Regions from separate parts of the Marinobacter sp. LM1 genome, predicted to be linked through region 1. Evidence: predicted binding sites of a transcription regulator. Region 1 holds the regulator's gene; each other region holds the start of a gene.
What was found. Region 1 encodes FliA, which starts transcription of late flagellar genes. Its sites were predicted from a motif close to CTAAAGTTTNNNNNNNNNNNGCCGNTAA; they were not measured.
Positions count from the first base shown of each region.

Region 2: a site for FliA is predicted at 1,162-1,189, ahead of OZ656_RS18905 (methyl-accepting chemotaxis protein). Genes of this name have one in related genera too.
Region 3: a site for FliA is predicted at 1,472-1,499, ahead of OZ656_RS13485 (flagellin). Genes of this name have one in related genera too.

Region 1 covers NZ_CP114373.1:1,689,806-1,692,009, reverse strand. Annotated here, with positions in the region: gene OZ656_RS07925 (protein phosphatase CheZ) at 1-210, opposite strand, end outside; gene cheY (chemotaxis response regulator CheY) at 232-615, opposite strand; gene OZ656_RS07915 (RNA polymerase sigma factor FliA) at 776-1,519, opposite strand; gene OZ656_RS07910 (MinD/ParA family protein) at 1,552-2,204, opposite strand, start outside.
Region 2 covers NZ_CP114373.1:4,033,495-4,035,698, reverse strand. Annotated here, with positions in the region: gene OZ656_RS18905 (methyl-accepting chemotaxis protein) at 1-1,058, opposite strand, end outside; gene uvrD (DNA helicase II) at 1,311-2,204, shown strand, end outside.
Region 3 covers NZ_CP114373.1:2,885,259-2,887,462, forward strand. Annotated here, with positions in the region: gene OZ656_RS13485 (flagellin) at 1-1,386, opposite strand, end outside; gene OZ656_RS13490 (FkbM family methyltransferase) at 1,538-2,204, opposite strand, start outside.

The sequences.
Region 1 (2,204 bases):
GTTCCGGATTGCCTCATGGAGGCTGCGGGTCAGTCGCCCCACTTCCCGATACAGACTCTGATCGCGAACCTCGCTCAGTTCATTGATCAGGGTCATCGCCTTGGCATAATTCCCGGCGTTTACATTCTCGGCCAGGTCGGAGGCCTGCTTTTGAAGCTTCTCCGCCACCTCCGGATCAAGGCCCTGATGGTTCTGTTTGGTATCACTCATGGCGAGCCATCCGACCTCTGGTTACTGGATTCGTTCGAAGATTTTCTCGATCTTTTCCTTCAGCACGGCTGCCGTGAAAGGCTTGACCACATACCCGTTCACCCCGGCCTGAGCCGCAGCCACGATCTGGTCCCGCTTGGCCTCCGCCGTTACCATCAGAACCGGCAGGTTCTTCAGATTTTCATCAGCACGGACAGCCTTCAGAAGGTCAAAGCCCGACATGCCGGGCATGTTCCAGTCAGTCACCAGGAAGTCATACTTGCCGCTTCGGAGCATGGGCAACGCGGTGTTGCCATCGTCTGCTTCATCCGTATTGGTGAAGCCGAGATCTCGCAGCAGGTTTTTGATGATGCGTCGCATTGTGGAGAAGTCATCCACAATGAGAATTTTCATGTTCTTGTCCAATGGGACCTCCAGTCAGTAACACCCGGAATTCATTCAGCCTTTTGGAAGTCTAGCAGGCTGCTACCTTAAGCGCTTATTGTGTGGTGTTTGCGCACGTTGTAAAGCATCGTTTACCAAAAGCTACACAGCTTGCTGAAAGCGAAACACAGCACCTGGCCGATCAGTCGTTGTCACCATCCCGCCACTCGGCCAACCGGCTGCGAAGTCTCAACGCCGCCTGGCTGTGAATCTGGCTTACCCGGCTCTCACTGACCCCAAGCACCGCACCGATTTCCTTGAGGTTGAGCTCCTCCTGGTAATACAGGCTCAATACCAGTTTTTCACGCTCAGGCAACTGCTCAATGGCGTCTGCCAGACTGCGCTGGAAAGCGCCTGAAGCAATACCGTCCAGCGGATTATCACTCGCTTCTGCTTCTTCTATCGGCAGCTCGCCGGATTCATTGAGCTCATCAAGACTAAAAAGTCTACCGCTGTTCGCGTCGGCAAGTGAGGCATGATACTCGTCCAGACCAATGCCAAGCTCTTCAGCTACTTCGGCATCCTGGGCCTCGCGCCCGGTACGATCTTCCACTTGTTTGATAGCACTGGCGATTCGCCGGGCGTTGCGATGCACTGAGCGGGGCACCCAGTCGCCCTTGCGGATCTCATCCACCATGGCACCGCGGATGCGAATCCCTGCGTAGGTTTCAAAGGTGGCACCTTTGCCGGAAGAATAGCGCTGCGCGGCCTCCAGCAGGCCAATCATACCGGCCTGCATAAGGTCTTCCAGCTGCACTGATGGCGGCAGCCGGGCCATGAGATGAAGGGCGATTTTCTTGACCAGCGGCGCATGCTCTTCAATCAGGGCTGAAGGGCTCCTGGCGCCGGCCTGATGGTAAATTCCCAGATGTTTCGCCAATGTCATGTATCCGGTTTTCTTGTAGGACTGGATTCAGATCAGACTTCGACGAGCCGCTCCACGAAGAATTCGAGATGCCCCCTGGGAGAGGACGGCAAAGGCCAACTGTCCACTTTTTCGGCCAGAGCCCGGATAGCCAGCGAGGCTTTCGCCCTCGGATAGGCATCCAACACCGCTTTCTGCCTCTGAACGGCTTTCTTGACGGCCTCGTCGTAAGGCACGATACCTACATATTGTAGTGCCACATCCAGAAAACGCTCGGTGACCCGGGTCAGTTTTTCAAACAGATGGCGGCCTTCCTGCTCATTGCGGACCTGGTTTGCCAGGATACGGAAGCGGTTGGTGCCATAATCCCGGTTCATCAGCTTGATCAACGCGTACGCATCGGTAATGGAAGTAGGTTCGTCGCAGACCACCAGCAGAAGTTCCTGCGAGGCCCTGAGGAAGCTGACCACCGATTCAGAAATACCTGCGGCGGTATCCACAATCAGAACGTCAATCTGGTCGCCCAGCTCACTGAAAGCGTTGATCAGGCCGGCATGTTCCATGGCGCTGAGCTGGGTCATACGCTGGGTGCCGGAGGAAGCCGGTACAATCTTGATACCACCAGGGCCATTCACCAGCACGTCTTTCAGATCACAATCGCCGCTGAGTACGTCTTGAAGATTTCGATTGGCGGTAATGCCGAGCA
Region 2 (2,204 bases), 2.0 Mb from region 1:
GTGTTCTCGATTTCTGCCATCAGTCGCTGGATGGTCTGTATGTTGCCCTCGACCTTCTGCTGCCCGGTGGTCGCAAACTTGGATGCGTCCTGGGTCTGGTCGGAGGCGCTGGAGGCAAAGCCCGCCACTTCCTCAACGCTTTTTACCAGCTCTTCCACGGAATTGCGGGTGGAGGAGATGGCCTGGGCCTGCTGGCTGATGCGTTCAAGATTGGTGCGGCTGGTGCTGCCCAGATGCGTGGCGACGCCGTTAAGCTCACCGATGTCCTGCTGGATGGTGGCAAAGGATTTATGCAGTTTTTCAACAAAGCGGTTGAACTGGTCCACCAGATCCCGGAGTTCATCCTTGCCGGTGTACTCGATGCGGGAGGTCAGATCGCCTTCGCCAGAAGCCATGTTCCGCAGGGAACTGATGATTTGCTGCAGGCTGCCGGAGACCGATCGACCGATAATCAGGCTCAGTGCAATCAGGACAACCAGGGCGACCACCACGATCGTCACGGAGACGGTGGCGGCTTCGCTGCTGGCCGCCGTGGTGTCGTCAATGGCCTGGGTCAGGCGGCTCTCCATGGCATTACGCATCTGGTCGAGATCCGAGCGCAGGCCCGCCAGGCGCTCGGCGTTGGCGGATGCTTCCTGGCCTATGCGACTGAAATCGGCGGTGCCCTCGATAATCGCGGTGGCGATGCGAGTGGCGGTGCTGTAGTAGCCGTTCAGTTCGGATTTCAGCGCTTTTACGTCGCTCTGCTGGCTCGGGTTAAGCTGGGCAATGCGGTCAAGATTCTCAATAATCTCGGCGAGTTGCTCTCGGGTAGCCGCGATCTGCTGATCGTCGCCTGTGGTCACGGCGCTGTTGATCTGGTTTTCGATGAGTTGCAGCAGACCCCGGTTGATGGTGGAGAGTTCCAGGGACGGATAGAGCTGGTTGCGCACCTCACCCAGTCGTTCCGAGTTGTTTCGTTCCGTGATGATGGAAAAGGCCTGGCTCACTACGAAAGCCACCACGGCTACAATCACCAGCAGCGCGAGTTTGTGTGAGATCTTGAGAGATGAAAGCATGTATGAAATCCCTGTATGCGTGGCCCACAACTCTGAACGGCGCGAGTGTAGGTTGTTTTTTGAACGCATGACACAGAATTAATGTGTCAGTGTGTTAAGTGCTGTATCGGCCACACTGGCTGTCTCTTTAAGCCTAGAGCCTTGAATTGGCCTGTATATACTCTTGAGGGGGTAGTTTGTGCCAGGGGAGGCAGCCGGGCTCTTGGCTGGTATACTGGGCTGTAAATTTAACCAGTAATGAAGCCTTGCTCCATGGATGTCTCTCATATTATTGATTCCCTGAACGACGCCCAGCGCGAAGCGGTGACGGCGCAGAACGACCATTTGCTGGTGCTGGCCGGTGCCGGCAGTGGCAAAACCCGCGTGCTGGTGCACCGGATGGCATGGTTGATGTCGGTTGACCGGGTGCCGCCCACGTCCATTCTGGCGGTGACTTTCACCAACAAGGCCGCCAAGGAAATGCGTTATCGCGTGGAGCAGATGATGCAGATTCCCACCCGTGGTCTGTGGATCGGCACCTTTCACGGAATTGCCCATCGTTTGCTTCGTTCCCACTGGAAAGACGCCGGCTTGCCGGAAAACTTCCAGGTGTTGGACAGCGACGATCAGTTGCGGCTGATCAAGCGGGTGATGCGGGAAAACCGCATTGATGAAAGCCAGTGGCCGCCGAAACAGGCCCAGTGGTTTATCAACAGCCAGAAAGATGAGGGCTTGCGGGCGGATCATATTCAGGAGAATCCGGGCGATCACTTCACCAATACCATGCTGAAGATCTACCGCCAGTACGAGAAGCTCTGCCAGCAGGGCGGCCTGGTGGATTTTGGCGAACTGTTGCTGCGGTCCCACGAACTCTGGCTGCACCGGCCGGAATTGCTGAGCCACTACCAGCAGCGCTTCCAGCACATACTGGTGGACGAGTTCCAGGACACCAACACCATTCAATACGCCTGGCTGCAGGTGCTGGCCAGCAACCGGGTGCCGCTGACGGTGGTGGGCGATGACGACCAGTCCATCTACGGCTGGCGGGGCGCGAAGATCGAGAATATCCAGCAGTACCAGCGGGATTTCCCCAATTCCCGGCTGGTCCGGCTGGAGCAGAACTACCGCTCCACCAAGACCATTCTGAAAGCCGCCAACTCGGTGATT
Region 3 (2,204 bases), 1.2 Mb from region 1:
AGCCGCGAAGTCCGCGTCCAGAATCCGGCTCTGAGCGGCGCTCAGGTTGGTACTGGTGGACTCCAGGTTGGAGATGGTGCTTTCGAAGCGGCTCTGGATCGCACCAAACTTCGCACGCTGGGAGTTTACCAAGTTAAGAGCTGCATCCACTGTTTTTAACGCCTGAGTAGAGCTTTCAAATGTAGTAATATCGAGCTCGGAGATTTTTCGCAGTTCAGATCCGGCCGAAGCAACTGCGTTAGCGCCATCTTTGGCTACGATTGCAAACGACCTATCTGAGTCAAGCTGCAAGTAGCCACTTACAGACAGCACATCCGTGGAACCGGTAGAAGTGGCCAAGGTCTCGTTGGCCGTGTCTACCTTAGCCTCACCATTCTCGTCCCTATATTGCTTATTAATGGTTAAGTCGCCACCGCTGGTGTTTGCCGTGTTACCAAACACGATATCCGATCCACCGGTGTTCGTAAGAACAACACTTTGACCATCATCGGCTACCTCCGCAGTGATACCAGTTTTCGCTGACTGATCATTTATCGCAGCAACCGCATTTGACAACGCGTCCTTACCTGAAGTCGCATCAATTGTAAAAGAAACAGATTGAGCGTCTGTGTTTTCGCCTATGAGTGTAAACGAGTAGCTTCCAGAAGCAGTAAACGCGACATCGACTTCCGTACGCGCGGTCGCAGTCACTCCGGTTTCAGATGACACGTCGTTAATGCTTTCTGCGATATCTTTCACGGCCGTTCCGGACGCAGCGATATTTACTGTTTCCGAACCCAGATACCCATTAATATCAATGTTACCTGACGCAATCCCGTTGTCAGCAGTCGCACCTGAGGCCTGCGTGCCGGCACCAGAAGCAATAACCTGATTATTGCCGTAACTGGTCGTTCTCAGATTCGACGTTGAAGCACTAATTGTCTCGTTTGCATTGGCCCCAACCTGAAACTGCGCAGTTCCAAAAGATCCATCAAACAGCTTTTGACCGTTAAAGTTGGTCGTCGTAGCAATACGATCTAGTTCAGATACCAGCTGATTGACTTCGTCCTGCAAAGCCTGACGATCAGAGGAGGAGTTGGAAGCGTTAGCAGACTGAACCGCCAGCTCACGAACACGCTGGAGAATGTTACCCGCCTCGCCCAAGGCGCCTTCAGCGGTTTGCGCCAGAGAGATACCGTCGTTAGCATTTCGAGTTGCCTGATTCAGACCACGAATCTGTGCTTCAAAACGATTTGAAATTGCCAGACCAGCCGCATCATCTTTGGCTGAGTTGATACGCAGACCGGAGGACAAACGCTCCAGAGCTTGGTTGGACTGCTCCTGAGAGCGGTTCAACTGATTCTGAGCGGACAGTGATGCAACGTTAGTGTTAATTCCGAGAGCCATAATGCTTCTCCTTCGACTGATGTCGTTTTCTCTTGAAACGGTCTGGCGCCCGATTCAAGTTTGGAGCGCCGCCCTGTTACTCCAGTTAACGGCACCCATCCGACTCTCTTTAGGAAAATTTCTAACCCTTTTGTAAAAAAATGTAAGAGCTTTAAAATTTCGTCCACGCACGCAACCACTGCTGAAGATTCTCACCCTCCAACATCCAGTCACGGCGGACCACTTCTCGCAGTTCATCACCATTCCTGGCAGTCTCATCTAAATCGCTTAGGTGCATGCGAATTGCGTCTACCCAATCTTTGTAGCGATTCTTGACTCTCGTAACAGGGAGTTCATGCGCTCTGTAGGGCTCAACGTCACTGCACACGACGGGAAATCCACAGGCTCCATATTCCAGCAATCGCAGGTTACTTTTGCAGCGATTAAAAAGATTGTCCTCAAGAGGCGCAATCGCAAGATCCAGGTTCATAGAGGCCAACTTCTCGGGATACAACTCTATATTAACCCCCTCATGCACTTCCTTTACATAGGGACGCAGCCCTTCTGGACACATTCCAAAAAACACCCAGTCAACCTCATCTGCGAGATCGCGAACCACAGCCTCTACCAATTCCAAATCACCGGTGTGCCCAACTCCACCAGCCCACCCAACTCTTGGCTTTTCAGATTGACGTCTAGCGGCACTCAGATCCGCCCACCAATTCAAAGGCAACCGGTTTTCCACTACACGAATATCTGGATGCGCCCCTTTGAACGCATCTGCAAGCGGATGGGTCGAAACCACGAATCGATCGACATGCTTTAAGGATGCTCTAAGT